DNA from 4 places in the Halobacillus naozhouensis genome. Region 3 is predicted to be linked to each of the others. Evidence: riboswitches for the same ligand, from Rfam matches in the RefSeq annotation. Region 3 holds a riboswitch; each other region holds the start of a gene.
The links. A riboswitch is a leader RNA that binds a small molecule or an ion and turns the genes downstream of it on or off. The one in region 3 is predicted to bind S-adenosylmethionine.
Positions count from the first base shown of each region.

Region 1 (8,072 bases), 1.9 Mb from region 3:
AGCTTTTCCCTCAATGTACCTTCCTGATAATCCTTCTTGTACAACCCGCGCTCTTGCAGTTCTGGTATCACCAGGTCAACAAAGTCCTCGAGGTCACCTGGGGTTACTAAATGGTTTAGGTTAAAGCCATCCACACCTGACTCTTCAAACTGGAATTGAATCGCGTCGGCCACTTCTTTCGGATTTCCGACGATAATACTGTTGCGGTCTGGGGATTCAAAGCGGTTCAACACTTCTCCGACGGTTAGTTTCTTAGGAGCATCCTTCGTCAGTGTGGCCGCTTTATAGTGGCCGCCTTCTGTAGACTTTGTGTATTCAAAAGGAAGATCCGGATCCATTTCTTCATACTCGCTGATGTCATATCCGCTTGCCCCGTACTGGGCTTTCGCGGCATCTGGACTCCAGTGGCGAGCGTATTCTTCAAACTTCTGCTCTGCTTCCTCTGTCGTCTCGCCAACGATTACGCTAAGGAAGGAGAAGATTTTAATATTGTCTGGATTGCGGCCGTGGTTTTCGGCCCGCTTGCGAATATCATCAGCATAGTAGTGAATTCGTTCTGGTGTTGGCCCACCGACAAAGATGCACTCGGCATGCTTGGAAGCAAATTCGCGTCCGCGTTCGGATGTGCCTGCTTGATAGATAACGGGTGTGCGTTGTAAAGACGGTTCACTCAGATGCGGGCCTTCCACGGAAAAGTATTTCCCTTCGTGATTAATTTCATGAACTTTGTCGGGGTCAACGAGTGTGTTGTTTTCAGCATCTTCTACAAACGCGTCATCTTCCCAGCTCGTTTCCCAGAGCTTATAAGACACATCGAGATATTCATCGGCGATATCGTAACGTTCGTCGTGTTTGATCATATTTTCTAAGCCAAAGTTGCGTGCTGCATTTGGCAAGTATGAGGTCACCACATTCCAGGCGACTCGCCCTTTTGTCAGGTGATCGAGGGTGGAGAAGCGCCGGGCATTTCCGAATGGAGCTTCATAAGTGGTGCTGACCGTCATCGCAAACGATAAATGCTCCGTCACGCTGGCCATCGCCGGGATCACTAGGGCGGGATCATTTAATGGCACCTGCAATCCATCGCGGATCGAAGGGTCTTTACTTTTTTTATAAACGTCATAGATTCCCAGTACATCGGCGAGGAACACGGCATCAAACTTGCCTCTTTCTAATAGTTTCGCTAAGTCCATCCAGTAATCTAAGTCTTTATAGCGGCGGTGGCGCTGACTTCTTGGATGCTTCCACAGTCCATGGGAATTGTGCATCGCGCTATTCATTTCAAAGGCATTTAGGATGATTTGTTTCGTCATTATGATTCCTCCTTAACTTCTCGCTGTATGTAGTTAAGCTTCAAGCACATGAAAAAGCCCCTTCTTTAAAAGAAAAAGAAGAGGCTGAATAACCGTACATGTATGAGAGCTCTTCCTTATCTTTCAAGCGTTCTCGCTTGCTGGAATTGGCACAGTACTTGATGTAGTCTGCTGCCGAGGTTTCAAAGGGCCAGTCCCTCCACCTCTCGGGATAAGAAATATCATTAAATTTTAAGTTGATCCAAAATATACAACATATCTGAAGACGTGTCAATGGCTGTTTTAGAAATATTCTGTACTTTACCTTGCAGGCATGGGGTTTATTGAATTTTTAAAAAATAGTGATTGACAGGGAATTCTTACCTCTGCTATGATGCTGTTTATCAGATTATTTGAACTAATTTCATAACGAATTCACTCTTATCAAGAGTTGGCTGAGGGATTTGGCCCTATGACGCCCGGCAACCACCCTATTAGGGGAACGGTGCTACTTCCAACAGACGGATGGATGTCTGGAAGATAAGAGGTTGGAGCAGTGTACATATTTCAGCCTCTTTCTTTTGAAAGGGGCTTTTTTATATGGTCCCGGAAAAAAGAGTTTTGGAACAGAAGAGTATTATGATCAATGAAAAGGAGAGAGGAATATGTTTACGATCTATTGGATTGCTTTGACCGCTTTCTGGGGAGTTGGCTTACTGATTTGGAATCGAAGCTATCGAAAATCTACGGAAGGAGGTCGTTACTAATGCAGCTCGTTACGGGACCGTTATTTTGGACGCTAGTCAGTCTGCTAGTCTTATATTTTATCTTTGTCACATGGATTGGGAAAAAGGGCAATAAGTTTAGTAAATCGATGAACGGTTTTGCCACAGCGAGAGGGAAGGTAAACCCGTGGCTGGTCGGGGCAAGCTATGCCGCGAGCTTTGCCAGTGCCAATTTGTTTATCGGAGTGCCGGGCTTAGCTTATGAGCATGGCGTATCCGTGTTATGGTACACGCTCGGCGGCTTCGGGGCTGGCTGGATTGCACTATTGCTGTTTGCGAAAAAGTTCTGGAAATACGGCAAGAAGTTTGGCGGGGTGTCGACCCTTCCTGAATGGCTCGGAAGGAGATACAACAGCAAAACCTTGCAAGTTCTTGTTACGTTTCTAGTCCTGTTTAACGTGTATTACATTGTCGGGCAAAATGTCGGATTAGCTACGATCTTTGAAACGGTTCTCGGCATTCCGTATTTCTGGGGAATTCTCGCCGGGGTAACGATTACGATTCTCTATATTGGCCTGGGTGGCGCTTTTGCACAAATTGTAACGGATGGTATTCAGGGAACCCTGATGGTGGTTACGTCGATCTTGATTTTTGCCTCTTTATTTTGGACGATCGGCGGGGGACTGAATTTATTTGGCGAACTTTCCTCCCAGCTGAAAGCGATCGATCCAGAACTCGTGGCTCCGTTAAATGGACCCTACAACAGTGTACTGGCCATATTATCGGTACAGTTTTTACATATCAGCTTTGTGGTTATGCCGCATTTGCTGAATAAGGTGCTGTCACTGGAAACGGAGGAGCAGCTGCGGCCGTTCACGATGTCAGCTGGGCTTGGTATGTTCTTCATTACTGTCTTGATGGTATTAGGCGGACTGGCGGCTCGAGTCATCGCACCATCTCTCGGCAGTGCCGACTCCGCGATTCCTGCTTATGTGCTAGAAGCATTTCCGCCGATCATTGGGGCGATCATTATCGTCGGGATCATTTCTGCGATTTTATCGAGCACCGACAGCCTGTATCTGAGTATCACCTCAAGCATTGGCAACGATCTCTACAAGGTATTGGCGCCGATTTTGTCAAAATCAAGGCTATCCGAGCATCAGCTCGATCTGCGTTCTGTCAAAGTGGCAAAAGGCTCGCTGGTGTTTGTTGGATTGGTCACCTTTTACCTCTCGCTCGATCGGCCTGAGTCGCTTGCGATCCTGATACAGTTCAGTTTTTCTGCGATTATTAGCGGCTTACTGGCGCCGATTGTATTAGGTTATCTCTGGGAAAAGGCGAACGGCTACGGTGCGATCGCCTCACTGCTTGCGGGGACGGGGCTGTATGTTGTGTTCACGAGTCTGAACGTTTTCCAAAATATTTATATTTCCTTGTTCCTGGCTGCAGCGGCCGGTTTCGTCGTGATGATCGTGACGAGCTTAGTTACAAAGTCTAATGTAACGAAAGAAGAAGAGGATGTCTTTCTAAAAGATGTGCTTTAAACCTATGAAAAATTAACTCAACGTTTTAGAAAGTTATAGGGTAGGCAAGTAATGGATTTAAGAAGGTACCTGTTTACAATGTTAAACAGATAACTAAATGAAATTATTCAAATAAACTTGTACACAAAGACCTAGCTCTACTACAATCTGTACTTTCTCAGTAGAAGGGGTAGCTACTGGCTTTGTCAGTAGCTCCAATTTTGTTGTCAATGCTGTTCAATTGAAATTTTACTTATCCATGAGTACTCCTTACCCGATAAATCCTAGCAATATTAAATACAGTTTCCATTTATTACGGTTGCGGCATCATGACGTCAAATAGAGTTAGGATAGTTATCATGGTTTGAAAGGGTCTGATATACAAGCTAGTTATTTTTTAAATGATTATTTATTTTTCCTTTATCTATTATGTTTCTAAACGACCAGAGGGCAATTTCCAAGGATAAGCGATCATATGAGGAGGTGAAATCTGTCTTCAAAAGTTTGTTGATCTTATCTAAGCGATGGTATAGGGTTTGGCGTACAATAAAGAGAGCGTTAGCCGTTTCTTGCTTGTTGCATTGATGACTTAAATATGTATCTAGTGTATTTAGCAGGTTGCTATCATTTTCTTGGTCATACTTAATTAGCGGAAAAAGATGCTCTTCAATTAGAGTTGAGAGTTTATTCTCTCTTATTAAGGGTTCCACTAACTTTTCAATGAACAATTCATCATAATGTAAGGTTCTTTTTTTTATTAATGAGTGATAAATTTTATTTGTTTCTTTAAGGGTGTTAATTGACTGAGCGACCTCATTCATATTGTGCATTTTTTGACCGATAAGTACTAGGGAAGGGAGAGAGTTGAAAAGTTTATCTAACCTTTTACGAAGTGTATGGATCTCGTCATTTAAATCGGAAACTAATAGAAATACCCCAGTTGTGGAGGCGAGGTTAGTGAAAATAATATTCAGTCCAAGCTCTTTTCCTAAGATACAAAAGTTAGGAACGGTCTCATTTGGATGGATCAAATAAAGGGAAGCAACTCCTGGATGCATGGGTTTTGTGGAAATGTCCGACATCACTGCCGTTGACGGATTATTCCACCATTGAATCAACCGTTGTTGGAAGGTTAAGTTTTCACCAGGGAAATAGAGTTGATCGTAGATTTTCTTGGTAATATCGATAAATCGTACTTGATTCTTGAACACAATAATAGGGAAGTTGTTTTCTTCAGCTATTTCTACCATCTCTTCAGGGATCTTCTCTACATAAGTGTTTAATTCTACACAGAGACCCGATGCTTGGTTTTCAATTAATTCATCCAAAAGTTTTGCACCTATATGAGGTTTCTCTGCCCATCCAATACCTGTCGTAAGTATTAATTCTCCCCCATTTATTAAGGCCTCGACCTTATTAACTTCGAGCACATGTGCCCATTTTACGATTCGTTGAGTACCTTTCAATCCGCATACTACTTTAGCTTTTTTAAAGCAGTCCATTGCTAACAACATTTCGATCGTTAATAGGTTATTTTCACTCATCTATATACCCCCTATTTTACACACTGTCCAAATATTTATAGTAAGATCTCATGAACTGTCTAATGAAATGTAAGTGCTTACATAATACAATAGAGTTAATATTCAAAATAATCATATCAAAAATTCTTAAAAACCGATAGAGAGGTGTCAAAATGAAGCAGGATAATACTGATCGTGTAAAGAGGTTAACGAATCATAAATAACAAATACAGTAGTCTGGATCGTGACACATACGAGTCAGTTTACAATCTGTCTAGTGGCGGTGTGCCCTTTTATAAGGGAAGAAAAGTAATTACGAGTCGTACTTAAACAGGGAGTGAGGATATGAATGAGACATTAGATTGGCAATGCAGGGATGAAGAAAATATTATGCACGCTCTAAAGCGGGCTAGTAAGCAACCACTTATAATTGAAAATGCAAAAGGGTGCTTTATTAAAGATAGTGATGGTAATAAATATTTAGATGGCATGGGGGGACTTTGGTGTGTCAATGTAGGTTATGGCAGAGAAGAACTTGCCGAGGCAGCAGCAGAACAAATGAAAAATATGTCCTACTTCCCTATGACAAACAGTCATCTTCCAGCAATTGAGTTGGCTGAAAAACTTAACACCTGGCTTAATAATGATTATGTTATTTTTTTCTCGAATAGCGGATCTGAAGCGAATGAAATGGCGTTTAAGATCGCTAGACAATACCACTCTCAAAATGATAGTTCGAGTAGATACAAGATTATTTCAAGATATCGGTCGTATCATGGAGCAACAATGGGTGCTTTGGCTGCAACAGGCCAGGCTGAAAGAAAGTATAAATACGAGCCATTAGCTGCAGGTTTTTTACACACAGTGCCCCCTGATTGTTATCATTGCCCATTAAATAAGAAACCATCTACTTGTAATCTTGAGTGCACAGACTTAATAGATCATACGATTACTTGGGAAGGGGAGGAAACCGTAGCGGCTATTATAATGGAACCCTATATTTCTGGAGGAGGCGTTCTAGTTCCTCCGCAAGGATATATGGAGAGGGTAAAAGATATATGTGAAAGACATGGTGTACTCTTGATTGTAGATGAAGTGATTAATGGTTTTGGACGAACAGGGAAAATGTTCGGTCACTTTCATGAGAATGTAACGCCAGACATAATAACAATGGCTAAAGGACTTACTAGCGGGTATCTCCCACTATCGGTAACAGCAATTCACAAGGACTGTTATGAAGCATTTGAAACCTCTGAAAAATATGACCACTTTCGAAGTGTAACAACCTTTGGGGGGAATCCAGCAGCCTGCGCAGTCGCGCTGAAAAATATCGAGATTATCGAAAGGGAGAAGTACATTGAGAATGCTTACAATCAAGGGGAACAGCTTTACGAGGATATGAAAGAACTCCTTTCTCACCCTAATGTTGGCGATATTCGATATAAAGGGTTAATGATGGGAATTGAACTTGTTGAAGACTCCATTAATAAAACACCCATTCACGAGGATAAGATAAATTTGGTTCTAAGCAAGTGTAAGGAAAAGGGAGTTATTATTGGGAAAAATGGGGACACCGTGGACGGATTTAATAATGTGTTAACGATTGCACCGCCATTATCGATCGATGCAGGAACTATAAGATTTCTTAGTGGTGTCGTGAAAGCTTCCATTTACGAAACTCTATAATTTAATGGGGAGATGGGAAAATGGCTCCAAAGAATCAAGACTACCGTTTTAAAATAGCAAACCGAGAGGCCTTAATCGGCGTTGCTTTAGCTATAATTAACTTCGTTTGGTGGTTTGCCTTTGCCTATGGGTTAGGAAGTAAACCGCCAGAAGAGTATAGTTATGTGTTTGGTCTGCCATCATGGTTTTTTTATAGTTGTGTGGGTGGTTTTATTTTCATAACTGTTCTGGTTATCTTTATTGTTAAGTTTTTTTTCGTAGAAGTGCCATTTGAAGATGAAGGTAGGGGTGATCAATCATGAATGTAGCCGTTATAGTACCACTATTACTCTTTTTAGTTATTATTTTTGCGGTTGGATTTATGGCGAGTCGATCCCTTAATAAGTCTAATAATGACTTTGTGCAAGAATATTTTCTTGGTGGTCGCCAGCTGGGTGGCTTTGTTTTAGCTATGACCATGATTGCCACTTACGGAAGTGCCAGTAGTTTTATTGGTGGACCTGGAGTAGCTTATACACAAGGTTTTGGTTGGGTTTTGCTCTCCATGTCACAAGTGGCTACGGGATACTTTGTTCTTATGATTTTAGGGAAGAAATTCGCTATTATGGCAAGAAGGTATAATGCGGTCACGTTAACAGATTTTTTAAAAGGTCGTTATCAGAGTAAATGGGTTGTGCTAACGGCGGCTTTTAGTATTATTATTTTTCTATTTTCAGCAATGGCAGCCCAATGGGTGGGTGGTGCAAGATTAATAGAATCTTTAACAGGAATATCTTACACTACATCCCTTTTTATTTTTGCTGTATCTGTGCTCATTTACGTAGTTATCGGTGGATTTAAGGCCGTCGCCTTAACGGATACTGTCCAGGGTGTGGTTATGTTTGTTGGAACCTTAGTCTTATTAATCGCTACGATTGTTGCTGGCGGCGGCATATCTAATATTATGGCAGATCTAGCAGCAGAAAACCCAGATTTAATTACGCCGTTTGGTGCAGACGGCAGTTTAACACCAACTTATGTTTCTTCCTTTTGGATCCTCGTCGGTGTAGCAGTAGTCGGGCTTCCTCAAGTTACAGTACGGGCTATGTCCTATAAAAGCTCGAAAGCGATGCACCGTGCCTTAATTATAGGGACAATCGTGGTTGGATTCATTATGTTAAACATGCACCTAATCGGTGTCTTTGCACGTCCGATCCTTCCAGGAATTGAAGTGGGGGATAAAGTTATGCCGCTCATTTCGCTAGAAGTGTTACCTGCCTGGCTAGCCGGGATAGTCTTAGCCGCCCCTATGGCTGCGATTATGTCAACAGTAGATTCCTTACT
Region 1 covers NZ_CP121671.1:819,721-827,792, forward strand. The annotation lists gene P9989_RS04270 (LLM class flavin-dependent oxidoreductase) at 1-1,313, opposite strand, end outside; SAM riboswitch class I at 1,427-1,531, opposite strand; SAM riboswitch class I at 1,731-1,839, shown strand; gene P9989_RS04275 (sodium:solute symporter family protein) at 2,059-3,561, shown strand; gene P9989_RS04280 (PucR family transcriptional regulator) at 3,927-5,084, opposite strand; gene P9989_RS04285 (aminotransferase) at 5,409-6,749, shown strand; gene P9989_RS04290 (YhdT family protein) at 6,770-7,051, shown strand; gene panF (sodium/pantothenate symporter) at 7,048-8,072, shown strand, end outside.
Region 1: another riboswitch for S-adenosylmethionine. It lies ahead of P9989_RS04275 (sodium:solute symporter family protein); the one in region 3 lies ahead of metK (methionine adenosyltransferase).

Region 2 (8,072 bases), 1.8 Mb from region 3:
AGTACAATTTTTCTATTCCCTATACGTACACATCTGCTGTGCTTGTAACTAGTAAAAATAATGAAGAAATTAAAAGCTTTGAAGACCTGAAAGGCAAGACGTCAGCACAATCCCTGACAAGTAATTACTCAGCGATTGCTAAAAGCCATGGGGCTGAGATTGAAAGTGTAGAAGGATTTAACCCAGCCATGCAGCTGCTTGCTAATGGGCGCGTAGATGCAACAGTAAACGATCGTCTGTCGGTGCTTGATTATTTGAATGAACAAGGGGAAGGCGCACCAGTTCAAATCGTCGATAAAAAGGAAGAAGCCTCTGAAACGGCGATGATGTTCCGTGAAAATAATCCTGAGCTCGTAGAAGCTGTAAACAAAGCGTTGAAAAGTATGAAAGAGGACGGAACACTAACAGAAATCTCAAAAAAATGGTTTAACGAAGATGTTTCAGTTAAGTAGTGTACTGCTGAGCCCGGAATCAATTGAAATCCTTAAGAACTCCTTTCTGCCCTTGTTGAAAGGAGTTCTTGCTTACACGATTCCATTGTCCTTGCTCTCTTTTTTCATTGGGCTGATATTAGCCGTAACCACAGCAATTCTGCGGATATCGGGAATTAAAGTGTTAAGCGGAATTGCACGTGTTTACGTGTCCATTATCCGCGGAACCCCGCTTCTTGTGCAATTATTTATCGTGTTTTTCGGACTAGGCTCACTTGGTATTGAATTTTTGAAGTTTGATCCTTTTGTAGGTGCTTTAATCGCATTTTCCTTAAACACGGGGGCGTACGCATCTGAGACGATTCGTGCCTCTATTCTATCGATCGATAAAGGACAATGGGAGGCTTCTTCTTCGATTGGAATGTCCAATTTCCAGTCCCTAAGGCGTGTCATCCTGCCACAAGCAACCCGTGTTTCGATTCCGCCGTTGTCCAACTCGTTCATCGGACTGGTTAAAGAGACATCACTTGCTTCGACGATTCTGGTAAGTGAGATGTTTAGAAAAGCGCAGGAAATTGTGGCCACCACCTATGAGCCATTGCTCGTTTATATGGAGGCTGCCGTAATTTACTGGGTGATTTGTTTCATTCTGTCCCTTGTTCAAGATCAAATCGAAATTCGATTAAATCGTTATGTGAAAACGTAAGGAGATTTATCTATGCTAACCATGGACCATATTTATAAACAATTTGGGGACCTCGTTGTATTAAAGGACATTAGTCTCAATGTTGAGCAGGGAAAGGTGGTTGTCATTATTGGACCTTCGGGTTCTGGGAAAACCACGCTGCTGCGGTGCCTAAACGTTCTGGAACGACCTGAAAGCGGCTCCGTGACCATCGACCAGCAAACCTTGAACTTTACGAAGAAACTTACGAAAAAACAAATCCGTGATTTCCGCAAGCAGTCTGGCATGGTTTTTCAAACGTACAATCTTTTCCCACACTTAAGTGTGATTCAGAACGTCATGGAAGGACCTGTGACCGTGCAGAAAGTGGATAAAAACAAGGCACGTGACAAGGCTGCGGAATTGCTGACAAAAGTAGGTCTTCAGGAAAAAATGTATGAATATCCCTACAAGCTTTCAGGTGGACAACAGCAGCGTGTCGGCATTGCCCGGGCGATGGCAATTGATCCGAAGGTCATGCTGTTTGACGAACCAACTTCAGCCCTTGACCCAGAGCTTGTCGGTGAAGTCTTAAGAGTTATGAAAGGACTTGCTAACGAAGGGAGAACAATGGTTGTCGTTACCCATGAAATGAAATTTGCCAAAGAAGTCGCCGATGAGGTGATCTTTATGGACGATGGAGTTATTGTTGAACGCGGCGCCCCTTCTGTTTTGTTTGAACATCCAAAGGAGCAGCGAACTCGACAGTTTCTCAATATGATCAATCAGTAGAGGTGGCTAATTTGGCTGCCTCTTTTTTTACCGTTGAAGTAAAGTTGCTTTCAGTCGATCCGGATCATAAATTAGAAAATAAGCTCATAAAAGGGAAAAAGGCGCTCATGAATTTAAAGAAACGCTTACTTTTTACTCCTAAACGCTCACACTAGAATTGTTGGAGAGAGTTCGAATCGCTTTACCGCTTAGAGCCATTGACTTAAACTAAATGAAATAAGACATACAACAAAAGAGGGATTGTACTTTGAAGCCTATACATAGCGATATTTTACAATTTAGAGGGACACATTATGATTTCGGCTATCAGCAAGGTGAGCAGTTGAAAGGCTCGTTGACGGTCAAAAACCGTGAGAAGCAATGGAAAGTAAGGAAACCGCGGTTTAGTGTGAAGGAAACGGAAGTCAGGGAGGCGATCAGTCGCTTTGCTCCAGGTCTCTGGGATGAGCTATTGGGTCTGAGTGATGCTTTAGAATGGCCGATGGAGCGGGTGATGATGGAATTCGGTGGTTACCGGGTTGATTATAAGCGCTCTGGCTGCTCCATTATGACAGGGGACGGGTATATGATCCGAAACTATGATTATATGCCAAAAACCTACGAAGGCCGCTATAGTTTCTTTCAACCGACAGACACAGGCTATGCTATTGCTGGTCCCACTCAGCGCATTACCGGACGAATGGATGGGATGAATGAAAAAGGACTGACGCTCGGTTACAATTTCATGCACCGAAAAAAGCCCGGAGATGGATTTATCTGCTGTGCGATTGGCAGGCTCGTGCTAGAATCTTGTGCGACGGTCGAGGAAGCTGTAGCCATGCTTCAGGAAATTCCCCATCGTCATTCGTTCAGCTACACTGTTTTTGGCAAAAGTGATCAAACCTATGTTATTGAAGCTTCTCCTCGGGGAGTGGAGGTTCGTCAAGCCAACGTCTGTACGAATCATTTTGAAATCCTGACAAAAGAAAATCGTAACCATCTTGCCGATTCCATGAGGCGGATGGAATCGATAAATAGCCAGCGTGGTCAGCTTGCTGGGGCCTATGATGCATTTCGATTGATGAATGATACCGATAAAGGAGTCTTTTCGAAGCAATACAGGAATTGGGCGGGAACCATTCATACATCTGGTTATTTGCCAAAAGAAATGAAAACGTGGTTTGCGCTTGGAGGAGACACCGAGCCTGTTGAGCTTGACTTTGGCAAGTGGCTCAATGGGGAAGCCCTTGAATTGGATCGGATCCATGGGGAAGTGGATACGGATATTCCGTTTGTTCATATCGATGAGGGGGCGTATTGGACAGGAAGAAAATAACCAAGTCACTTTTAGTGAAAAGAAGGAAGCACGTTCACAGCCAGTGAACGTGTTTTTCCTTTTTTTAAAAAAAGTGATTACAGAGCCCTCCTTCACCTCGGCCGGAACTACAAGATCGTTGCTTATAATGTTAGGGGGACCTGCTTCTGAATAATTTGAAGAAAATAACCGAGCTGTTTCTGCAAGCGTTGGTCACAGTCCTCATCGGTAATTGGACGGGAAGGTTTAGACTTATCAATCTGATCATCCAGTAAATAAACACCTTTAAGATTTTGTCCCTTTAACGTAGCCAGCAAAGGTTTAAGCGCGTATTCAATGGCGAGTAAATGAGATTTACTGCCGCCGCTCATAATGGGAAGAACGGGCGTATCCTTTAAGACATCCTGTGGCAATAGATCGATGAGGGCTTTAAGGATTCCAGAGTAGGACGCTTTATATACGGGTGAAGCAACGATGACACCTTTTGCTTGTTGGATCGTTTCCGCAATTTCCCCAATTGCCTCACTATCGAAACGGGCATAAAATAAATCCTCAGGCGAAACACTACGAACTGAAATTTTCGTTGTAGATAACCCTTCCTCAACTACCAATTGATTTAAGTAATCTAAAACCTTTTCTGATCTAGACTGCTCCGAGGGGCTGCCTGACAATAATACGATTTCGCTCATATGACAACTTCCTTTCTATTAAATCATAATGTGCTGCTTTCATTCATAGGAAAATATCCATACACATATAAAAACCCTCTTTTCTTGTAATGAGAAAAGAGGGTTTAACGGTTCATTCCGCTCTTATCTCCCAAGAATTAAATCTTGCTGGACGGAGCACCTTCCTGACAGCAGTCAGAGGTTGCTGAAGCTTCGCAGGGCCAGATCCCTCAGCTTCTCTGGATAAGAATTTTTAATTTGAGTCTAATCGTAATATGAACTCACTGTTATTGTCAATGAATAATCAGAAAAAAGATTAAAATCAGAAACTTATGTGACTTATTACAGGTATCGTAAAAGGTTCTAAATAATCATTGAATTCTGAAAAGTCACCTAGTAAACTAAACTGGACCATCCACTTACCCTGTCCAATAATTTATGAAAGGGTCGAGAAAATGAACGGATCTCCCGTTAGAAAAAAACGTGTCTATCACATGATCGTAGAACAAATCAAAAATTGTATTAAAAGGGGGGAAGTTTTACCTGGGGAGAAAATGCCTTCAGAGAGAACGCTGGCTTCCAGATTGTCTGTATCGAGGACCTCTGTGAAAGAGGCATACAGTGTGCTGGAGTCGTCCGGTATCGTTGAAATCAGGCAAGGAAGTGGTGTTTATCTTTTAATAAATAACGTGGAAGATATTATGAATAAGCTCCAAGCCCTTATTCGTGGACAGTCGGCTAACATGATTGATCTTATGGAATTGCGACAGGCCTTAGAAGTGGATATTGCTTATTACGCAGCTTATAGGAGGGGGCAGCAGGATATTGTGAAGTTAGAACAATCCTATCTCCAGCTGGAACAAGCCGTGTTTACTAATAGGTTGGCTGCTGAAGAAGACTTGGCTTTTCACATGAACATTGCTAAGGTTGCAAGAAATTATTTACTGGCTCAAGTTATGAACATGGTCTCAGACCAGGTATTAATTGGACTGGAAGACAGTCGGGCCCGTTCATTGGATGTGCCGGGGCAAAGTGAACAAATCTTACAGGAGCACCGGGCCATCTATCAATCGATCAAAGACGGTCACCCCAGTTCTGCCAGTGCAGCGATGAGAAAACATCTTGAAAATGTTAAACAACGGTATTTATAATATTCTTTTTTGAAAACGATTACAATGGAGGGATGGTTGTGAGTTCAGAAGCACATTCTCATGAGAAAATGCATACAGAGATTCCAAAAGCTCCCACGACGATCGGGGGAAAGTTAAAAACAGTAGGACCAGGGATTGTTACGGCTGCTACAGGCGTAGGTACTGGTGACCTGGTCGCAGCACTTGTCGCTGGCGTTTCATTCGGGACCACCTTGATTTGGGCGATTATCGTCGGTGCAATTCTTAAATTCTTTTTAACAGAAGGAATGGGACGCTGGCAATTGGCAACAGGAAAGACCATTTTAGAAGGCTGGCGTTCGATGGGAAAATGGGCAACAGGTTACTTTGGCGTTTATTCTATTCTCTGGGGGTTCAGTTATGGGGCGGCAGCCATGACGACTTCTGCGCTGATGATGGTCACTATGTTTCCCATCATGCCTTTGTGGGCATGGGCCATGATTCATGGTATTGCCGGGCTTTTAATTGTTTTGACAGGCCGTTACGATATATTTGAACGAGTGATGACTGTATTGGTAGGGGTCATGTTTGTAACGGTCGTGGGATCAGCGATCATGATCGCGCCAGACCTTGGAAATATATTAAGTGGAACGATTCCGCGTTTCGACAGTGGATCCTTCTTACTTGTACTGGGCTTGCTCGGCGGTGTGGGCGGTACCATTACGATGGCTGCATATGGTTATTGGATTCGCGAGAAAAATTGGCAAGGAAAATCGTGGATTTCGATGATGAGAATTGATACGTCCGTTGCTTATATCATTACAGCCATTTTTACAACATCACTGCTCGTGATCGGTGCTGAATTTTTATACGGAACGGGGGTTGAAATCAACGGAGAGGAAGGGCTTGTAACGTTAGGCTCAATCTTTAGTTCTGAGTTTGGAAATGTCGCCCGCTGGTTGTTTTTAATTGGTGCTTGGTCGGCTGCCTTTTCATCCTTACTGGGTGTTTGGAACGGGGTTCCTTATTTGTTCGCCGATTTCATGAGACTTGTCCGTAAACGGAACATGGACACGCCAGTGTCAGAAAAAGAACCCGCTTACCGCTTCTACTTACTATGGCTGACATTCCCGCCAATGCTTTTGCTATTCTTTGATAAACCGGTAGGAATTGTTATTGCTTATGGAGCCTTAGGGGCTTTGTTTATGCCATTCTTAGCTATTTCATTGTTGACATTGTTAAATTCCAAACGAGTGGAAGAGGTCTATCAGAATGGCTGGATCACAAATGCTGTATTAGTCGGGAGCTTGTTGTTGTTTGGGTATTTAGGTGTTGTGGAACTTATTAATTTGTTTTAGTAAAGGAGAAGCAGATAAATGATGTATGACTATACGATAATCGGAGCTGGAATCGTAGGTTTGTCTGTAGGGATGGAGCTGACGAGGCACTATCCGAATGCCCGGGTTCTAATTGTTGAAAAGGAATCAGCTATTTCGGCTCATCAAACGGGAAGAAACAGCGGAGTCATTCACTCTGGGATTTACTACAAACCAGGCAGTTTAAAGGCAAAGCTGGCTCGTACAGGCAACCAGCAAATCGTAGACTTTTGTAAAAAACACAACATTGAGCATGACATTTGCGGTAAAGTAATTGTCGCTACAAATCAGAAAGAGCTTCCGTTGCTTGAAAATCTTTATGAACGGGGCTTGCAAAATCACTTGGACGTGGAAAAGATCTCACCGAAAGAGCTTAAAGAAATAGAACCACATGTCAACGGAATTGCAGCGATCCGGATCCCGAGTACTGGTATTGTCAATTACCAGCAGGTCGCGAAAGTATTTGCAGAACAAATTCAACAAAATGGCGGGCAAATTATGTTGGATACAGAGGTCCGAGATATGACGGATGGTGTAGATGGAGTTGAACTCCACACCAACCAGGGGATCTTCCAGAGTCGGTCCCTCATTAACTGTGGCGGTTTATTCAGTGACCGGATTGCTCAAATGGCCGGTATTAAAACGGACATGAGAATCATTCCGTTTCGCGGGGAATATTTTGAGTTAAAGCCTGAGAAGCACCATCTTGTTCAAAACCTGATCTACCCGGTTCCTAATCCAGATTTTCCTTTCCTGGGGATTCATTTTACAAGAATGCTGGATGGACGGGTTCTGATCGGTCCTAATGCTGTTCTGAGCTTTAAACGGGAGGGATACAGCAAAAAGGACTTTGAAATGAAAGATTTTATCGAATCGGCTACTTATCCGGGGCTGCTTAAATTAGCTGGCAAAAATGCGACGGAAGGGTTAAAAGAGATGTATCGTTCTTATAGTAAGAAAGCACTGGTTAAGGAGGTTCAGCGGTTTATTCCTGAAATCGGTGAAGATGATATTGTTCCGGGAAGAGCGGGGGTTCGTGCCCAGGCTCTTGACTCTGACGGGCATTTGATTGATGACTTTATGATGATCCAGGACAAGCGAATGATCCACGTATGTAATGCGCCCTCTCCAGCTGCCACGGCATCGATCGAAATCGGCCGTGAGATCGTCTCGCGTGTGGGGAAAAATGAGCAAGGAACGGTAAGTTACTAATGGATATTTTGAAAGGCCAGTAGAATTTCCTGGCCATTCTCATGTTGAAGTTTATCGATAATTGACATTTCTGATAAACTGAATGGTAGACTGAGATATGAAAGGCCTTTCAAAGGAGAGAACATCTACATGAAGAACACACTACGAATCGCCGGCGCTTACGTCGGTATCATTATTGGAGCAGGATTTGCTTCAGGGCAGGAAATTGTCCAATTTTTCACAAGTTTTGGGTTATGGGGGATTATCGGAGCAGTTATAACTATTGCCTTATTTGCGTTTATCGGGATGCAACTCATACAGTTGGGGTCGCATTTACAGGTCTCCTCCCATAAAAAAGTCATCCGGCATATTTGCGGAAAATACTTAGGTCCAGTTGTCGATATTACGTTGACATTCTTTTTGTTTGGGGTGGCTACCATTATGGTCGCTGGCAGTGGTTCGATCTTCGAACAGCAATTTGGGATGTCACCCTTAGTAGGTAATATCTTAATGGTCATTTTATCTACCCTGACTCTTTGTCTAAATA
Region 2 covers NZ_CP121671.1:965,086-973,157, forward strand. The annotation lists gene P9989_RS04970 (amino acid ABC transporter substrate-binding protein) at 1-452, shown strand, start outside; gene P9989_RS04975 (ABC transporter permease subunit) at 436-1,137, shown strand; gene P9989_RS04980 (amino acid ABC transporter ATP-binding protein) at 1,150-1,887, shown strand; gene P9989_RS04985 (C45 family autoproteolytic acyltransferase/hydrolase) at 2,135-3,202, shown strand; gene ssuE (NADPH-dependent FMN reductase) at 3,325-3,870, opposite strand; SAM riboswitch class I at 3,991-4,099, opposite strand; gene P9989_RS04995 (FadR/GntR family transcriptional regulator) at 4,344-5,000, shown strand; gene P9989_RS05000 (Nramp family divalent metal transporter) at 5,039-6,316, shown strand; gene lhgO (L-2-hydroxyglutarate oxidase) at 6,338-7,546, shown strand; gene P9989_RS05010 (YkvI family membrane protein) at 7,676-8,072, shown strand, end outside.
Region 2: another riboswitch for S-adenosylmethionine. It lies ahead of ssuE (NADPH-dependent FMN reductase); the one in region 3 lies ahead of metK (methionine adenosyltransferase).

Region 3 (8,072 bases):
ATCACCTTGTAACCATCATCCTTAAGCTGCTTGATTAAATGTTGATACCTTCCGATGTGTTCAAAAGCTCCATGAACGATCACAATAGTCGTCTGGACCGCACTCATATGAATCCTCCCCATGCAACAGCTTACTTTTGCTATACTAGATTATAATCATATTATAAGGGGGATTATCGTGATTTGCGAATATAAAGGAAAGCACCCACAAATTGATTCGACAGCCTACATAGCTGAAGATGCAGTCGTTACGGGCGATGTCGCCATTGGTTCGTATGCAAGTATTTGGTTTAAAACTGTTGTACGCGGAGACGTAGCTCCCGTTAAAATTGGTAGCGAAGTAAATATCCAAGACTTGAGTATGCTGCATCAAAGTCCCAACCAGCCGTTGATTATTGAAGATGGTGTAACTGTAGGACATCAAGTCACCCTTCACTCCGCTCATATTAAAAGGGACGCACTCATTGGTATGGGGTCTCTCATTCTCGATGGCGCCGAAATAGGTGAGCAGGCATTTATCGGAGCAGGCAGTCTTGTTCCTCCAGGAAAAGTCATACCTCCCCGAACGCTGGCTTTTGGCCGTCCAGCAAAAGTGGTTCGGAAACTAAACGAGGAAGATTATAAAGAGCTGGACCGAATTCTGACAACTTATGTCGAGAAAGGTCAAATTTATAAACAGCTTAGACAAGAATCATAACAAAAATAAAAAGAACCGATCTTCAAAAAATTGAAGGCCGGTTCTCCTCTTATTTACTTCAGACGTTTTTTCAACTCTTCAGCCCGATCTGTTTTTTCCCATGGGAATTCAACATCTGTTCGGCCAAAGTGACCGAAGGCAGCCGTTTGACGATAGATAGGACGGCGAAGATCCAGCATTTTGATAATACCAGCAGGACGTAGATCAAACAATTCTCTTACTGCTGTCACAAGCTTCTCTTCTGTTACTTTTCCTGACCCGTTAGTATCAATGGAAATTGATACTGGCTGTGCTACGCCAATAGCATAAGCCAATTGAACTTCACAGGAATCGGCTAAACCGGCAGCTACAATGTTTTTCGCAACATAGCGAGCAGCATAAGCTCCAGATCGGTCAACTTTAGTAGCATCTTTACCACTAAAGGCCCCACCCCCATGACGGGCATAGCCTCCGTAGGTGTCTACGATAATCTTTCTTCCGGTTAGCCCGGCATCACCTTGGGGGCCACCAATCACGAACCTTCCAGTAGGATTAATAAAATATTTAGTATTCTCATCAATAAGTTCTGACGGCACTACTGGAAGGATAACTTTTTCCTTCAAATCTCTTTGAATTTGTTCAAGTGTTATTTCTTCTGCATGCTGTGTCGAAATAACAATAGTATCGACACGAACAGGCTGATCCTGTTCATCGTATTCAATTGTTACCTGAGTCTTTCCATCGGGGCGCAAATAGCTGAGGGTACCATCATTGCGCATATCAGAAAGTCGTTTGGATAACTTATGAGCAAGAGAAATTGGCAAAGGCATCAGTTCTGTCGTTTCGTTATTTGCATAACCAAACATTAGACCCTGATCTCCCGCACCAATAGACTCAATTTCTTCATCGCTCATTTGACCTTCCCTTGACTCCAGTGCTTCATCTACTCCGCCTGCAATGTCAGGAGATTGTTCATCTATAGCTGTTAATACGGCACATGTATCAGCGTCAAATCCGTATTTCGCTCTTGTATAGCCAATATCTTTAATGGTTTGACGTACAATAGCAGGGATATCTACATACGTATTCGTGCTGATCTCACCTGAAACGAGGACTAGCCCAGTTGTAACAGTTGTTTCACACGCAACACGTGCGTTTGGATCGTTTTTTAAAATTTCATCTAGAATAGCATCAGAAATCTGGTCACAGATTTTATCAGGATGACCTTCTGTTACAGATTCAGATGTGAATAACCGGCGATTGGCAGGCATTCTGCTAAACTCCTCCTTCTGTTATATACATAGATTAGACGGAACTCTTTACCAGTATCACTAGAAACCTATAAGTTTCCTTACAATCGTTATTATGGCTATCGCACATTTCACGTTATATGTACATATGAATATGAACATCATAAGAAATTGTGCTGGAACCTTTTTCCAATAAAAGAAAAAACCCTTCCTTCGTTCAGAGGAAAGGTACTGTTCCCTTTCGCTCTTATCGTCCAAGGCTAACAACTGCCTTGCTCCAGGTTAGCACCATGTCAGGTATTTATCTGACGGTTGCCGGGTTTCTTAGGGCCTGTCCCTCCACCAACTCTGGATAAGAGAGTATCCGTTCGGAATAATCGTACCGAAATCCTCATTTAATGTCAATCAGTTTACTATGCTTTAAGAAACAGGCAATTCCCTCTAAACAAGTATAACTATTATTATAGAACAATAATCACTTTACATTTCCCTTGAAACTACGATAGACTGGCTGCCCTATTTGTTGAAAATTCAATGGTTGAAATAACCAATGTTTAAAGCTTTAAATGGGTGAGGAAAAAGCAGATGTTCTTCCATAACCATACGTAGTAATAGGTTTAATCGTATAGTAAGTTTACTCTGCCCAAGACTTCATATCCCTCGCATGCATGATACACAACTTTATAGTAAAATAAATTGAAAGCATTTTCATGATTAGTATGGAATATTAAAATGAATGTGTTATACTATTAATCAGCTTAAAGCAATGTGCTTTTTATTAATTTTATAGTAAAGGCGGGTTGACACATATGAGTGCCATTAACCAAATGTCAGATTTAAACCAACTTTTAGCACAAGAGCATGTCCTCCATCATTTGTCTGTACCACAACTTGTAGAAAAAATACTTTCCAAGAAAGAAGGATCGTTAACGGATCGCGGGGCTGTTCTTGCTACCACAGGCACCTATACTGGCCGGTCTCCAAAGGATAAATTTATCGTAAAAGATCATGAGTCAGAATCCACCGTCAACTGGGGAAGCACCAATCAATCTATAGATGACAGCACGTTTGTTCGCTTATACCACAAAGTGCTGGATTATTTAAAAGAACGTGATGAATTATTTGTTTTTAAAGGCTACGCAGGCGCAGACAAGAAAAACCGTCTACCTATTCAAGTCATCAATGAATTCGCGTGGCATAATTTATTCGCCCATCAAATGTTTATCCGCCCTACGGAGCAAGAGCTTTCTCAACACGAAGCCGAGTTTACAGTCATCTCTGCCCCAACATTTAAAGCCGATCCAAAAGTAGATGGAACAAACTCGGAAGCTTTCATTATAATTTCATTTAAACATAGAATTGTACTCATTGGAGGAACAGAATACGCAGGCGAAATTAAAAAGTCGATATTTTCTGTTATGAACTACTTGCTTCCTAAACAAAATAGTATGCCTATGCATTGTTCAGCTAACGTTGGAAAAGAAGGCGATGTAGCGTTATTTTTTGGTTTATCAGGAACAGGGAAAACAACGTTGTCTGCTGATCCGGAACGACGGCTGATCGGTGATGACGAGCATGCCTGGTCACATAATGGAGTGGCTAATATCGAGGGTGGCTGTTACGCCAAGTGCATTAGTTTATCAGCTGAGAAAGAGCCGCAAATTTTTAACGCCATCCAATTTGGATCAGTGTTAGAAAACGTAGTAGTGGATGAGGAGACCCGGGTTCCTGACTATGATAATACCAGCCTGACTGAAAACACACGAGCGGCTTATCCATTACATCATATTGATAATACCGTACAACCAAGCATTGCAGGACACCCAAATGCAATTGTTTTTCTAACTGCAGATGCTACAGGAGTTCTCCCGCCGATCAGTAAATTGACAAAAGAACAGGCGATGTACCACTTCTTAAGCGGATACACAAGTAAATTAGCGGGTACAGAACGTGGGGTTACTTCTCCACAGGCTACCTTCTCTGCTTGTTTTGGATCTCCATTTCTGCCATTAGCACCTTCAGTATATGCAGAGATGCTGGGCGAGAAAATTGACCAATTTGATACGAGCGTTTATCTCGTCAATACAGGCTGGACAGGAGGAGCTTACGGGGAGGGAGAAAGAATGAAACTGTCCCATACCCGTTCAATGGTGCATGCAGCTCTTGAAGATGAGCTAAATTCAGTAGAAACATACACAGACCCAGTATTTGGCCTTCAAATTCCGCTTCACTGTCCTGGGGTACCAGATGATGTGTTGTTACCGAGAAAGACATGGAGCAACCCTGAAGCTTATGATAAGAAAGCCCAGGAACTAGCAGAAAAATTTCACGAGAACTTCAAGAAATTTACTCATGCCAGCTCAGCTATTAAAAATGCTGGTCCTGCTTCCGGCAGGAACTAAATTATGTTTCCTCATCTCCTCAATATAGATAAAGCAAGCGCGCAGTATTAACTGCGCGCTTGCTTTTGTTACTGCAGCTTATTCAGCAGGCTCTCCTAGAAACTTCTCTCTAATTTGTCTCATACAATTGGGCAGCACATCATCTTTCATCATAAAGCTGTACTGCTCATCACTTACAATTCCTTCAGGGAGCTTCTCAAGCAAAACAGGACCATCCGTTTCAAAATAATGATCTTGCGCTTGTAACTGCGATATGGAAGCGAAATAGACATTTTTAACAATTGTTCCGCCCTTCCCAGCTACATGGTACTGGCCGACATAGTCGATCTGCTTGACACATCCTCCAGTTTCCTCCAACACTTCTCTGATTGCAGCATCTTTCGCATTTTCTCCTTTTTCTACTTTGCCACCAGGAAATTCGAGACCCCTGTCCTTATGGTTAGTTAACAGCCAATTATTATCGAATCGACAAATAACCCAAACATGCTTTGGTGTCTTAGAAAATGGATGATTATCAAAAGATAACTTAACTTGATTTCGATAGTAATCGCTAAATGTTTTCATATAAGATCATCTGCCTTTAATCCGTTGTTTATGTAATGAAGAAGAACTTTAGCGATACACTCTGTCATGTATTGCTATTTAAATCGTATCATAAGCAAGCCAGATTACAAACAGTACCGTTCTTTTTATCACTATGATTACTGTTACCCTCCTGTATAGTTTGTAAACGCAAGACTTATTACCATAATTATGAAACTGAAACTAATATCAATCGTATGTACTTATACATGAATAAGGTGGAGCACTTAACTTTGGGACCAATTGGCCAAAGGAGTGCTCCCAGTAAACACTTAGAAAGCAAAGCATCCGTAAATCAAAAAATGAGGTGCCTAATTTAAGTTCCATAACGCAATAATACAAATAAACCGCTTCTAGGATTAGAGGCGGTTATTTATCTTCTAAAACACCCATCCCACTGATGTGGTGCCTGGTCGTATCATCACCTAAATCATAAATCATCTGCAAGGCTCGCGTCATCCCCTCATCATACTCATCATTCGAACTGTCTTTATGATATTCTACAAATGGAACGTGTGATCGAAAGAACGCTCTTGTATCCGAGTTATATATTTCATTAAAAACCTCTCTTAATAAAAGGAGTTCTTCTCGATCTGCGTTAATGATGAACTCATCATTGTTGCCGTTACGATTGATTGAAATTTCACGTGTGCCGATATTGACAAAATATTGGTTTTTTCCTTCCATAATAAAAAACCTCCTCTATATGTAGCTTTAGCTACAAAGGAAGGCTTTATTACTTGAAAAGGCAAGAAGCAGATATTACCAAACCGATAAAATGCAAACCTATTCCCACTCCCAGGTATAGCTTTGCACGGTAATCTGATCCAAATAGGATTCATCAACGCTAACCCCTATTCCATTTTCAGCAGGCACACTTATTTGACCGTCTTTTACCTCAATGGGTTCTTTGAGGACATCCCTATAAAAGTATCTGTCTGAACTTGATAAATCCCCTGGAATCGTAAAGTTTGGTAAAGAAGCGAGGGCTAGATTATGTGCCTTAGCGATTCCCGTCTCTACCATACCGCCACACCAAACTGGAAGTCCATTGCTTTGACAGTGATCATGGATATTCAGTGCTGCTGTCAAGCCCCCTACCCGGCAGACCTTTATATTGATGACCTGGCAGCTGCCGAGTTCAATCGCTTGCTTTGCATCATGTAATGACGTTATGGATTCATCCAAACAAATGGGAGTATTCATTTGTTCCTGTGCTAGTTTATGCAGATAGAAATCACCAGGCTCAAAAGGCTGCTCAATCATCAGCAATCCTAAATCATCGAGAGCAATTAGGTAATCTAAATCCTCTTCCCTGTACATTCCATTCGCATCAATCATAATACCAAGGTTAGGTTCGACAGACTGAATCTGTTTGATTTTGTCCCTTTCCTTGCCTTTTTCAACCTTTAACTTATACCGCTCATAACCTGACTGCCGCATCCGGTTTATATCTTCAGTGATGGAATCAGACAGACTTAAGACGGCGCCCGCTTTAACAGAGGCACGCGTACCTCCAATCAATTTAGCCAGACTCACGTTGCTCTGTTTCGCACATAAATCCCACAGAGCTCCTTCCAAGCCAGCTTTAGCCATTTGATTACCTTGTATAAAGGAAGTTATGCGTACGAAATCCCCTGGTTCTTGGATGTGTTGGACGTCTAAATGAGGAAGGATAATATCTCTAAGCACGTGCCAGGCTGTTTCGATAGTTTCGGCTGTGTAAAAAGGGGTAGAAAATGCCGAAACCTCTCCGTATCCTTTCAGACCCTGATGGTCACTAACCTCAATAATAATTACTGAGCGCTCATGGAGTTTTCCCTGATGTGTTACAAATGGGCTCCTTAGCGGCAGTGAAATTTTACGTAAAATGAGACGATGTATATCCATTAGTATACGTCCCTTTCCATACACTCAAATAATTTTCTTCTGACAATTTTATTCGAAGCATTTCTCGGCAGCTCTGATATAATGAACAACCGTTTCGGGATTTTATAGGAAGCCAAATATTGGCGACAATATGTGGTCATCTCTTCTAGAGACAGATCCGCTCCTGCCTGGAGAACCACAAAGGCTACCGGCACCTCTCCCCATTCCTCATCTGCTGTACCAGTTACCCCCACCTCTTCGACTCCTGCAAGCCCCATTATAACGCTCTCAATCTCAGCCGGATAAATATTTTCTCCTCCTGATATAATCATATCTTTAACACGATCGACAACGTACAGAAAGCCTTCGTCATCTAGGTACCCTGCATCACCCGTTGCCAAATATTCTGAGTCATTTCCCGCTTTTTTATAATACCCACCAGATACCATCGGTCCTTTAACATGTATTTCTCCTGTTTCATAGGCAGCAGCTGTTCTTCCATCCGCTATAACTTTCAGCGTGGCCGGAGCCAGGGCTTTGCCGGCTGATCCGAGCTTTCGAAAGGCATCCACAGGACTTAATGTTGCAATTTGAGAACTGGTTTCCGTCATGCCATACGTTTGGAAAACAGGAATATCCTTCTTACTTGCCCTCTCTAATAACGGCCTGGGAACTGGCCCACCGCCCAATAACATGCATCGAAAAGATGAAGGATAGTCCTCTTGTTGTAGGTCTAGTATCAACCTTTGAAGCATGACGGTTACCACGGAAACGATCGTTACACCACGATAGCGAATCTCATCATTGATCACCTGGGCATCGAAATGTGACAGTAATCGGATGGGCATTCCATAGATGACATTCTTCATTAGTAAAGAAAAGCCACCAACATGGAACATAGGCAGGCAAATCAGCCATTTGTCTGATTGCGACAAACCCAAATTCAAAGCTGAACCGACAGCACTGAACCAATGATTTCCGTAAGTATGCATAACAGCTTTAGGTTTTCCAGTTGTGCCCGATGTGTACATCATGGTAAAAACTTCTTCTAAATATAACTGTTCTTTCAACTCAATGGACTCATTGCATGTTGGTAGATGATTCATATAAATTAGATCGTCATGTCCTAACAAAACTTCTTCAATAGTACGATGGGCTTTTTCTACAAGATTCGGATCAACAATCAATGCGGAAACTTCTGCATCGTTTAATTGATAGGCAAGTTCTTCAGGAGTCAATCGCGTATTTAAACAGACAGCTACTGCTCCAATATAGCTTAGTGCGTGAATACAAA
Region 3 covers NZ_CP121671.1:2,736,576-2,744,647, forward strand. The annotation lists gene P9989_RS14335 (alpha/beta hydrolase) at 1-107, opposite strand, end outside; gene P9989_RS14340 (gamma carbonic anhydrase) at 178-696, shown strand; gene metK (methionine adenosyltransferase) at 750-1,946, opposite strand; SAM riboswitch class I at 2,170-2,284, opposite strand; gene pckA (phosphoenolpyruvate carboxykinase (ATP)) at 2,735-4,327, shown strand; gene ytkD (RNA deprotection pyrophosphohydrolase) at 4,406-4,891, opposite strand; gene P9989_RS14360 (hydrolase) at 5,279-5,596, opposite strand; gene menC (o-succinylbenzoate synthase) at 5,696-6,799, opposite strand; gene P9989_RS14370 (o-succinylbenzoate--CoA ligase) at 6,799-8,072, opposite strand, start outside.

Region 4 (8,072 bases), 1.6 Mb from region 3:
AGACTGGTTTATAAAAGAATGGCGGCGTCCCGGCTTTACCGTTGAACTAGGGCATGGGGTTAACCCGCTGCCGCTCAGTCAATTTAATGAAATTTTTAATAAATCCCGCGGAATCTTTCTAGCGAGCATGTACATGTAAAAAAGATGCCTGTTATTAGGCATCTTTTTCATTGATAACCTGTTTAATTTGCTCAAAATGGTGTTCATCGTGCTCCATAATTCCTTTCAAATAATCATATAAGCTTTCTTTTCTCGATTTCAAGGTAAGAGATTCATCATATCGGATGTCTTCAATATCTCGTAACCCCTCCAATAATTCGCTTCTCGTTTGTTTAAATAACTCAACTGTTTCTTCTATACTATCGTTCCTAGCCTGAATGGCCGCTTTAGAGTTGATAACCTCTGGATCGGGAACAACGGGTAAATTTTGAGAAGTAAACAGGTACGGTAGCCGTTTATGGATTATAAAGTCATCCCATAGAGCAAGATGGCGAATGACTTCAGCGACGCTCCATTTTCCTTCTTCAACGGGCAGCCGCCATGACTCCTCAGGCAATTGATTCAGGGATTGCACCCAATCGATCGACTCTTCCAAATGCCTGATAACTTGCTGTTTTTTAGAAAAATCTAGACCGTTCATCACGCCACTCCTACTTTACTTACTTTAATTCGGAAGGATCCATGTGTCCTGCATGCTCCTTAATCACATTTAAAGCACTTTCATAATTCTCATCCTTAACATCAAAGCGCAGCAAATGGGTTAAATGTTTATCAGGGCCAGACTTATCTAAGTTATTTAACGGGATTAGCCGGGATAATAATGGTGTGTTATCTGGAATAGGCTCGATATATTCCTCTTCAATTGCAAGCTTTTGCAAGGAAGCCTTAGCGCTTTCAGCATCATTTTCCGTCTCAAAATAAGTCTCTACATGTTTAGTCATAGGGTCAAACTCCTTTTTCGTTTTACTGTTTATCATACCCCTTTTCAATCCCCTCAAACATGAAGAACACACAAGTTATGGTATGTGAGGTCGATTTAAGAAGTGACAGGCGGCTGAGATTCCTGCAATGACTTTGTCGCAAACATCTTGATTACGGCATCATCCATAGGCGGGTTATGCAGACCTGAGCGGACATCCCGATAATACCGTTCCAATGGACAATCTCTTGACAAACTGCGTGCCCCAACAATTTTCATCGCTAAATCAACGACATGAACAGCTTGATTTGTGGCGATATATTTTACAGCTGCTAATTCCGCTCCCATATCGGCCCTGTGACCAGGCTGTTCCACCCATTTGTCCGCTACCGAGTAGAGGATTTCACGAGATTGAAATAAGGCAAGCTCCATTTCGCCTATTTTCCTCTGCACCTCTGGAACTTCTTTAATTGGGCCAGGCAAGCTGTTCGGCTGATAGTTTTTTGCAAACTCGACCGCATATCGACAGGCGGCTGAAGCGATCCCTACATAACATGCCGGGATATGGAGCAGCCATCCTTTCGGAAAAGGCGGTCCCGATTGTTGCGTTTCTTCTTCAACAAAGTACTTTGTTCGGACACTTACATTTTGGAGGATTAGATCATCACTTCTTGTTCCTCTCATGGAAGCAGAATTCCATGTAGGCTCTACTTTTACACCTTTATGGCTGTGATCGACTAAAAAGATTCCCACCCGATCCGTATGTTCAATTCGAGCAGTTACTAAAGAGTAATCCAACGCTTCCGCCATAGACGCAAAAGATTTTCTGCCATTTATAACCCAGTGATCATCTTGTAAGATCGCCTGTGTTTCTGGAATCCCCCCTCTAGTTGGGCTGCCTGTTCCTTTTTCCGTTGCGGTCCGATTTATTAAAGCTTGTTCTGAAACAACACGCTCACAAAGGTCACGGAATGTTGCCTCCTCCCAGTTTCGGTTTTCGGCTAATTCGAGGATACTTCCTAAGTGCCAGCCAACCGACAAAGCAGTAGCCCCATCCCCTTGAGCTAATTGTTCTTGCAGCTGCAAAAAATCATACAAATTAAGACCAAGTCCCCCGTACTGCTTCGGTACCGTCCAAGACAAGTAGCCGGCCTCTTTTAATTCCTCAAAGTTTTCATGTGGGAAGACACCGGATTGATCCACTTCTTTAGACCGCTTATGAAATTGATCGCGAAATTGAATTACTTTTTCCAGGAGACCTTGCTTTTGTTCATCTGTCATATGTGCTTCCCCTCTTTCACGCATTTTTTTCAAGCTGAATGGACTCTTCCACTTTTTTGTCAGGCAGCATTCCTGCAATAAACATAACCGTAAATCCGGCTACAGAACTTGCAAACATTGCTAAATAAATGTTTTCAATAATCGCTTGATTCGTAAATAGTACATAAAAAGTTACGCCTACTACAACGGCTCCAATGGCTCCCAGTCGGTTCGCTCGTTTCCAAAAATAACCCAATGTGATCGGTGCTATGATGCCGCTAATGATCGCTGAGAAACTGAACTGAATGAGAATGGATAGCGACTCTGGCCTGTCAAGCGAAATATATAGGGTAATCGCCCCAATCATAATAAGGGAAAATTTCGCCACCCTTACACTCCGTCTGTCAATCAGTTGCGGATCACCTCCGCCTTTCGTAAAAAGGGAAGCAAGCACTTTGTAAATATCATTGCCAATACTGGTTGTTACACCAAGATATAGACTGTCTGTACTGGATAATATGGCAGATATAATTCCTACGATTAAAATACCGACAACTACCGGTGGAAAAGCTTCCATTAAATAAGCAGGAATCGCTTTATCGGCGCTTTCTAAAGATGGAATCATTACACGGGCCGCCAATCCGCCTATTACCATCAATGTGGAAATTAAAAATAAGGTAATTCCAGCTGATAACGTAAACGGACGCAGTTCTTCCTCTGTTTCTAATGAAAGTACTTTATTTAACAGATGTGGCATTAACACAAAGCTGAATAATAGAAACTGCACTGCCAAAATGGCAAGAACACTATTATACGGTCCTGTAGACGATAAGGGCCCAACCAGATTGGGATCGATTCCAGCCAAGCGACTAGATAGCTCTCCGAAGACTCCGAACCCGCCCCCGATTGTCCATAAGAGCGAAAGTAAAATGAGTACAGATGTAAACGCCATAAATATTCCCTGGATGCCATCGGTAATAATTTGTGCAAACGCGCCGCCTAAGCCAATGTACACGACGGTAATCGCTACCCCGATAATCACTCCCCACATATAGGGAATCCCAAGAACCGTTTCAAAGATCGTCGCCAAACCGACATTTTGTCCGACGATGTAGTACACATTAAATAAGATAAGCAAGCCAACAATCACTTGCAGGGTTTTACTGTTGTACTTTTTGCCCAGCCATTCAGGTAATGTCGATACCCCTCCGAACTTTTTACCATATCGAAAGAATGTTTTAGCAAAAAACAGTAACCCTAACCATGAAACACCAAAGCACCCTAAGGTGTACCAGAGCACTGCCATACCATATTCATAAGCGAGCCCTGGAACTCCTATAAATAAGTTTGCACTTGCATAAGTTGTTGCAAAACTAGCTCCAACGATCCAGGGGCTCACTTTGCCCCGTGCTGTGGCAAAACCACTCATCGTCTTACTGTACTTCGACCCTTTCCGGCCAATCCATGTGACAAACAAAAAGTAAACGAACAACAAACCGCCTATAAGCCAAATCGTTCCCGCTGATAAGGACTCCATTTACTTCCCCCCTTTGGATGGCTTATACATCCCTTGCCATAGAGCCAATCCTGCAATCCAGAATACTGCGATTCCTATTCCATAAGTAACAAACATGGTTTATTCCTCCCTTTTATGACCACTCTTTTGGAACTTCCACGAGAATGGCAAATCCTTGCCCGCCACCTCCGCATAGTGAAGCAATTCCTCGGCCTCCTCCGCGGCGCTTTAATTCATGAACCAATGTAAGAACTAACCGAAATCCTGTACCGCCAAGTGGATGGCCGACTGCAATCGCTCCACCATTCACGTTCACTTTCTCAGGAGCTAATCCAAGCTCGTTAATACTAGCCAGGGCTACACTGGCAAAAGCTTCGTTAATCTCAAATAGATCAATCTCCTCCTTGGTTATTTGATACCGTTTGAGAAGTTTTGCAATCGCATCTGCCGGCTTCGTATGTAAGCTTGAATCAGGTCCGGCTGTTTCTGACCAGCCAATCACTCGAGCAAGTGGAGTCCGCCCGATCCTTTCCGCATAGTTTTCCGACGCAACCACACCGACACTGGCTCCGTCCGTCATTTGTGATGCGTTTCCGGCAGTAATCGTGCCGCCTTCTCTAAAAGCAGGAGGCAGCTTGCTTAATTTTTCTAACGTTGACTGTGGCCTGATGCCTTCATCAGCTGTTACTTGTTTGCTGCCGACTTGTACCGGAACAATCTCTTCATTAAACCAACCCTCTTCCTGGGCCCGGGCTGCTTTTAACTGGGAATCTAAAGCAAATTGATCTTGTTGTTCCCTGTTGATGAGAAGCTCCCCATTTTGAATATCTGTCAGTTCACCCATGGAGGAATCCGTTAGAGAGCACCACAAACCATCGTTGATCAGGGTATCTGTAAATTCAACAGGTCCTGTAGCCAGCCCGTTACGGATGGTCGCCACATGAGGAGCATTCGTCATCGAATCAAACCCACCAACAACATAAAGCTCGCCTTCCTCAAGCTTGATCCGTCTAGCCGCATCCGCCACCGAAGCAACCCCTGCCAAACATACGTTATTGATCGTAATTGCCGGTACCGACCATGGAATTCCAGCCCCTGCAGCAACAGATCTCGCAGGATTCTGCCCCTGCCCTGCCTGGATCACCTGTGCCAAAATGACTCCATTCGCATGTAAGACTTCCGGCACGCGTTCCGTCAACGCCTTAGTCGCTTGAATGCCCAGATCCCTTGCTCCTAATTTGGATAAACCACCTTTCCATTTACCAAAAGGTGTTCGAACACCATCTAAAATGACAACACTCATTCTCCAACCTCCTTAGTAATCAAAATCCTTTTCTTTCCACTTATCCTCTTCCATGACTTCACTCTCATCAGAAAAACGCTGTTCTTTAAACGGGTCTCCTTCGTCATGAAACCCATTTTGTTCCCAAAATCCAGGCGTGTCAGACATTTTAAACTCAAAGCCTCTGATCCACTTGACACTTTTCCAAAAATACAAGTGCGGAATGACGAGCCGAAATGGGTAGCCGTGCTTTTCCGTCAGCGGCTTACCATTATAGGAATGAGCAAGTATCGCATCCTCCGCTAACAAATCTTGGAGAGTGAGATTGGCTGTATAATCATAATCTCCATGCACCATCACGTACCGAATGTCTTCAGGAATCTCTAACCCATCCAGCAAGTCTTTTACCAGAACTCCTTCAAACTCATTATCGAATTTCGACCACCTCGTCACACAGTGTATATCACAAATAACCTTTGACTGCTGCAGCTCCATTAAATCCTTGTATGAATAAACAAGCGGTTTATTACCAGCTACGGTCATTTGAAAATCCCACTTATCGAGGTCATAGGACGGTACCTCACCGACTGTTAAAATAGGAAACTTCTCTGTTAATACCTGACCAGGCGGCAGCCGTCCGCCAAACCTTTCTGTCACCTGTGGATCCTTGGATCGCTTTAACCGCTCCGCCTTATTCATCTACATCACCCGCTTTTGAATAATAAAAAGCCCCTTTCAAATGAAAGAGGCTGAAGATTCTGCTTCGACCTCTCATCTGCCGGACATCGTCCGTTGGAAGTAGCACCGTGTCGATAGACCGGTTGCCGGGCGTCAAAGGGCCAAATCCCTCAGCCTGCTCTAGATAAGAGTAGTAAACGTAATTAAGTTACTTGCCATGTTACAAATAAACCGTACTAAAGTCAATAATATTTAGAAAATTCCACGAAATGCAAGACACTATTTTACATGCTGTTTAGCTAACTCAAGCTGCTGTGCCACCTGTTCAAATCCTGTGCCGCCTTCACTATTTCGGGCAGCCACAACCTGTTCAGGCGCTAATTTTTCATAGATATCCTCTTCAAACAGCTCAGAAAACTCCTTGTACTCGTCGAGCGTCAAATCAAGCAAAAACTTCTGCTCATGAATCGCATAAAGTACAATTTTACCGATCACCTCATGCGCCTGACGGAACGGCAGACCCTTCACAGCTAAATAATCTGCAATATCGGTCGCATTTGAATAATCTTCATTGACCGCCTGACGCATATTAGTGCCCTTCACTTCCATCGATTCCATCATCGGAGCCAGCAGCGAAAGCGCCCCATCAAGCGTCTCCACCGTATCGAACATCCCTTCCTTGTCCTCCTGCATATCCTTATTGTACGCAAGCGGAAGCCCCTTCAGAAGTGTCAGCAAACCCATCAAATTGCCATAGATCCGACCCGTTTTGCCACGAAGCAGTTCCGGCACATCCGGATTCTTCTTCTGCGGCATTATGCTTGACCCCGTACAAAACGCATCATCAAGCTCAATGAAATTAAATTCCTGGCTGCTCCACAGGATCAGCTCTTCCGAAAGTCTCGATATATGTGTGATCAAAATGGAAGCAATCGACAAAAACTCCAGGATGAAATCCCGATCACTGACGGCGTCCAATGAGTTTGGATAAACGTGATCAAATCCGAGCGTCTCAGCTGTCTTCTGACGGTCGACCGGGTAAGGTGTTCCAGCAAGCGCTGCTGCACCCAGCGGCGACCAATTAATCCGCTTCACACTATCCTGAAGGCGTTCTTTATCCCGCTCAAACATCCAAAAATATGCCAGCAAATGATGAGCAAACGAGACAGGCTGGGCTCGCTGCAAGTGTGTGTATCCCGGGATGATCGTATCCACATGAGCATCCGCCTGGTGCACAAGCGCCTTCTGAACAGCTTCGACCAAATCGGTTAAATGATTAGTCTTTTCCTTTAAATATAAATGCATATCTGTCGCCACTTGATCATTTCGGCTTCTTCCGGTATGAAGTTTACCGCCCACAGGACCAATCTCCTCAATCAACAGCTTTTCGATGTTCATATGAATATCTTCCTGTTCAACGGAAAACTCAACTTCTTCATTCTCTATTTTGTTCTTGATGATGTGTAGGCCTTCTTTGATTTGGGAGGTCTCTTCTTGTGAAATAATGTGGCAGTCTCCGAGCATTTCCACATGTGCAAGACTGCCCTGAATATCATGCAAAGCCAGCTTTACATCAAAACCGATTGAAGAGGTATACTCTTCGACCAGCTTGTTCGTTGGCTTCGTAAAACGTCCGCCCCACAGTTTACTCATACATACTCACCGGCTGTTCTGGAGCCTTTTTCTCCTTACCTTTATGCACATCTGCATGAACTTTAGTCGGCAGCCCCCACAATTTAATGAAACCAACTGCGGCATCATGATCAAACGCATCATGCTTCGAATACGTGGATAGTTCATCATTATAAAGGCTAAGCGGTGATTTCTTGCCGATGACAGTATGATGTCCTTTGAACAACTTCACTTTTACAGTACCTGTTACTACCTTTTGCGTTTCCTCGACAAAAGCCTGAAGTGCTGGCTGCAACGGTGAATACCATAAGCCATCATAAATCATTTTAGCCATTTGCTGATCAACCGTTGCTTTATACTGGGATACCTCTCTTGTTAACGTGAGGAATTCGAGTTCTTTATGTGCGTTGATTAAGATCATCGCTCCAGGATTCTCATATACTTCTCTTGATTTAATCCCGACGAGGCGATTTTCGGTATGATCAATACGGCCAACCCCATGCATACCGCCTAAATCATTTAATTTTTCGATGAGGGGCACAATGTCCATTTGCTCGCCATTTAAGGCAACGGGAACTCCACTAGCAAACTCGATATCTATTACATCCGGAGTATCTGGTGTCTTTTCAACCGAATTTGTCCATGCATACGCTGCTTCAGGGGCTTCGGCCCACGGGTCCTCAAGCACTCCAGCTTCACAGGCACGTCCCCAAATATTTGCATCGATCGAAAATGGATTATCTAAATTAACAGGGACCGGAATCCCTTTTTCTTCTGCGTACTTA
Region 4 covers NZ_CP121671.1:1,114,486-1,122,557, reverse strand. The annotation lists gene P9989_RS05795 (M14 family metallopeptidase) at 1-139, shown strand, start outside; gene P9989_RS05790 (DinB family protein) at 155-640, opposite strand; gene P9989_RS05785 (hypothetical protein) at 660-941, opposite strand; gene P9989_RS05780 (acyl-CoA dehydrogenase family protein) at 1,037-2,200, opposite strand; gene P9989_RS05775 (sodium:solute symporter family protein) at 2,217-3,716, opposite strand; gene P9989_RS05770 (acetyl-CoA C-acyltransferase) at 3,829-4,998, opposite strand; gene P9989_RS05765 (sulfite oxidase-like oxidoreductase) at 5,011-5,676, opposite strand; SAM riboswitch class I at 5,746-5,846, opposite strand; gene argH (argininosuccinate lyase) at 5,935-7,308, opposite strand; gene P9989_RS05755 (argininosuccinate synthase) at 7,301-8,072, opposite strand, start outside.
Region 4: another riboswitch for S-adenosylmethionine. It lies ahead of P9989_RS05765 (sulfite oxidase-like oxidoreductase); the one in region 3 lies ahead of metK (methionine adenosyltransferase).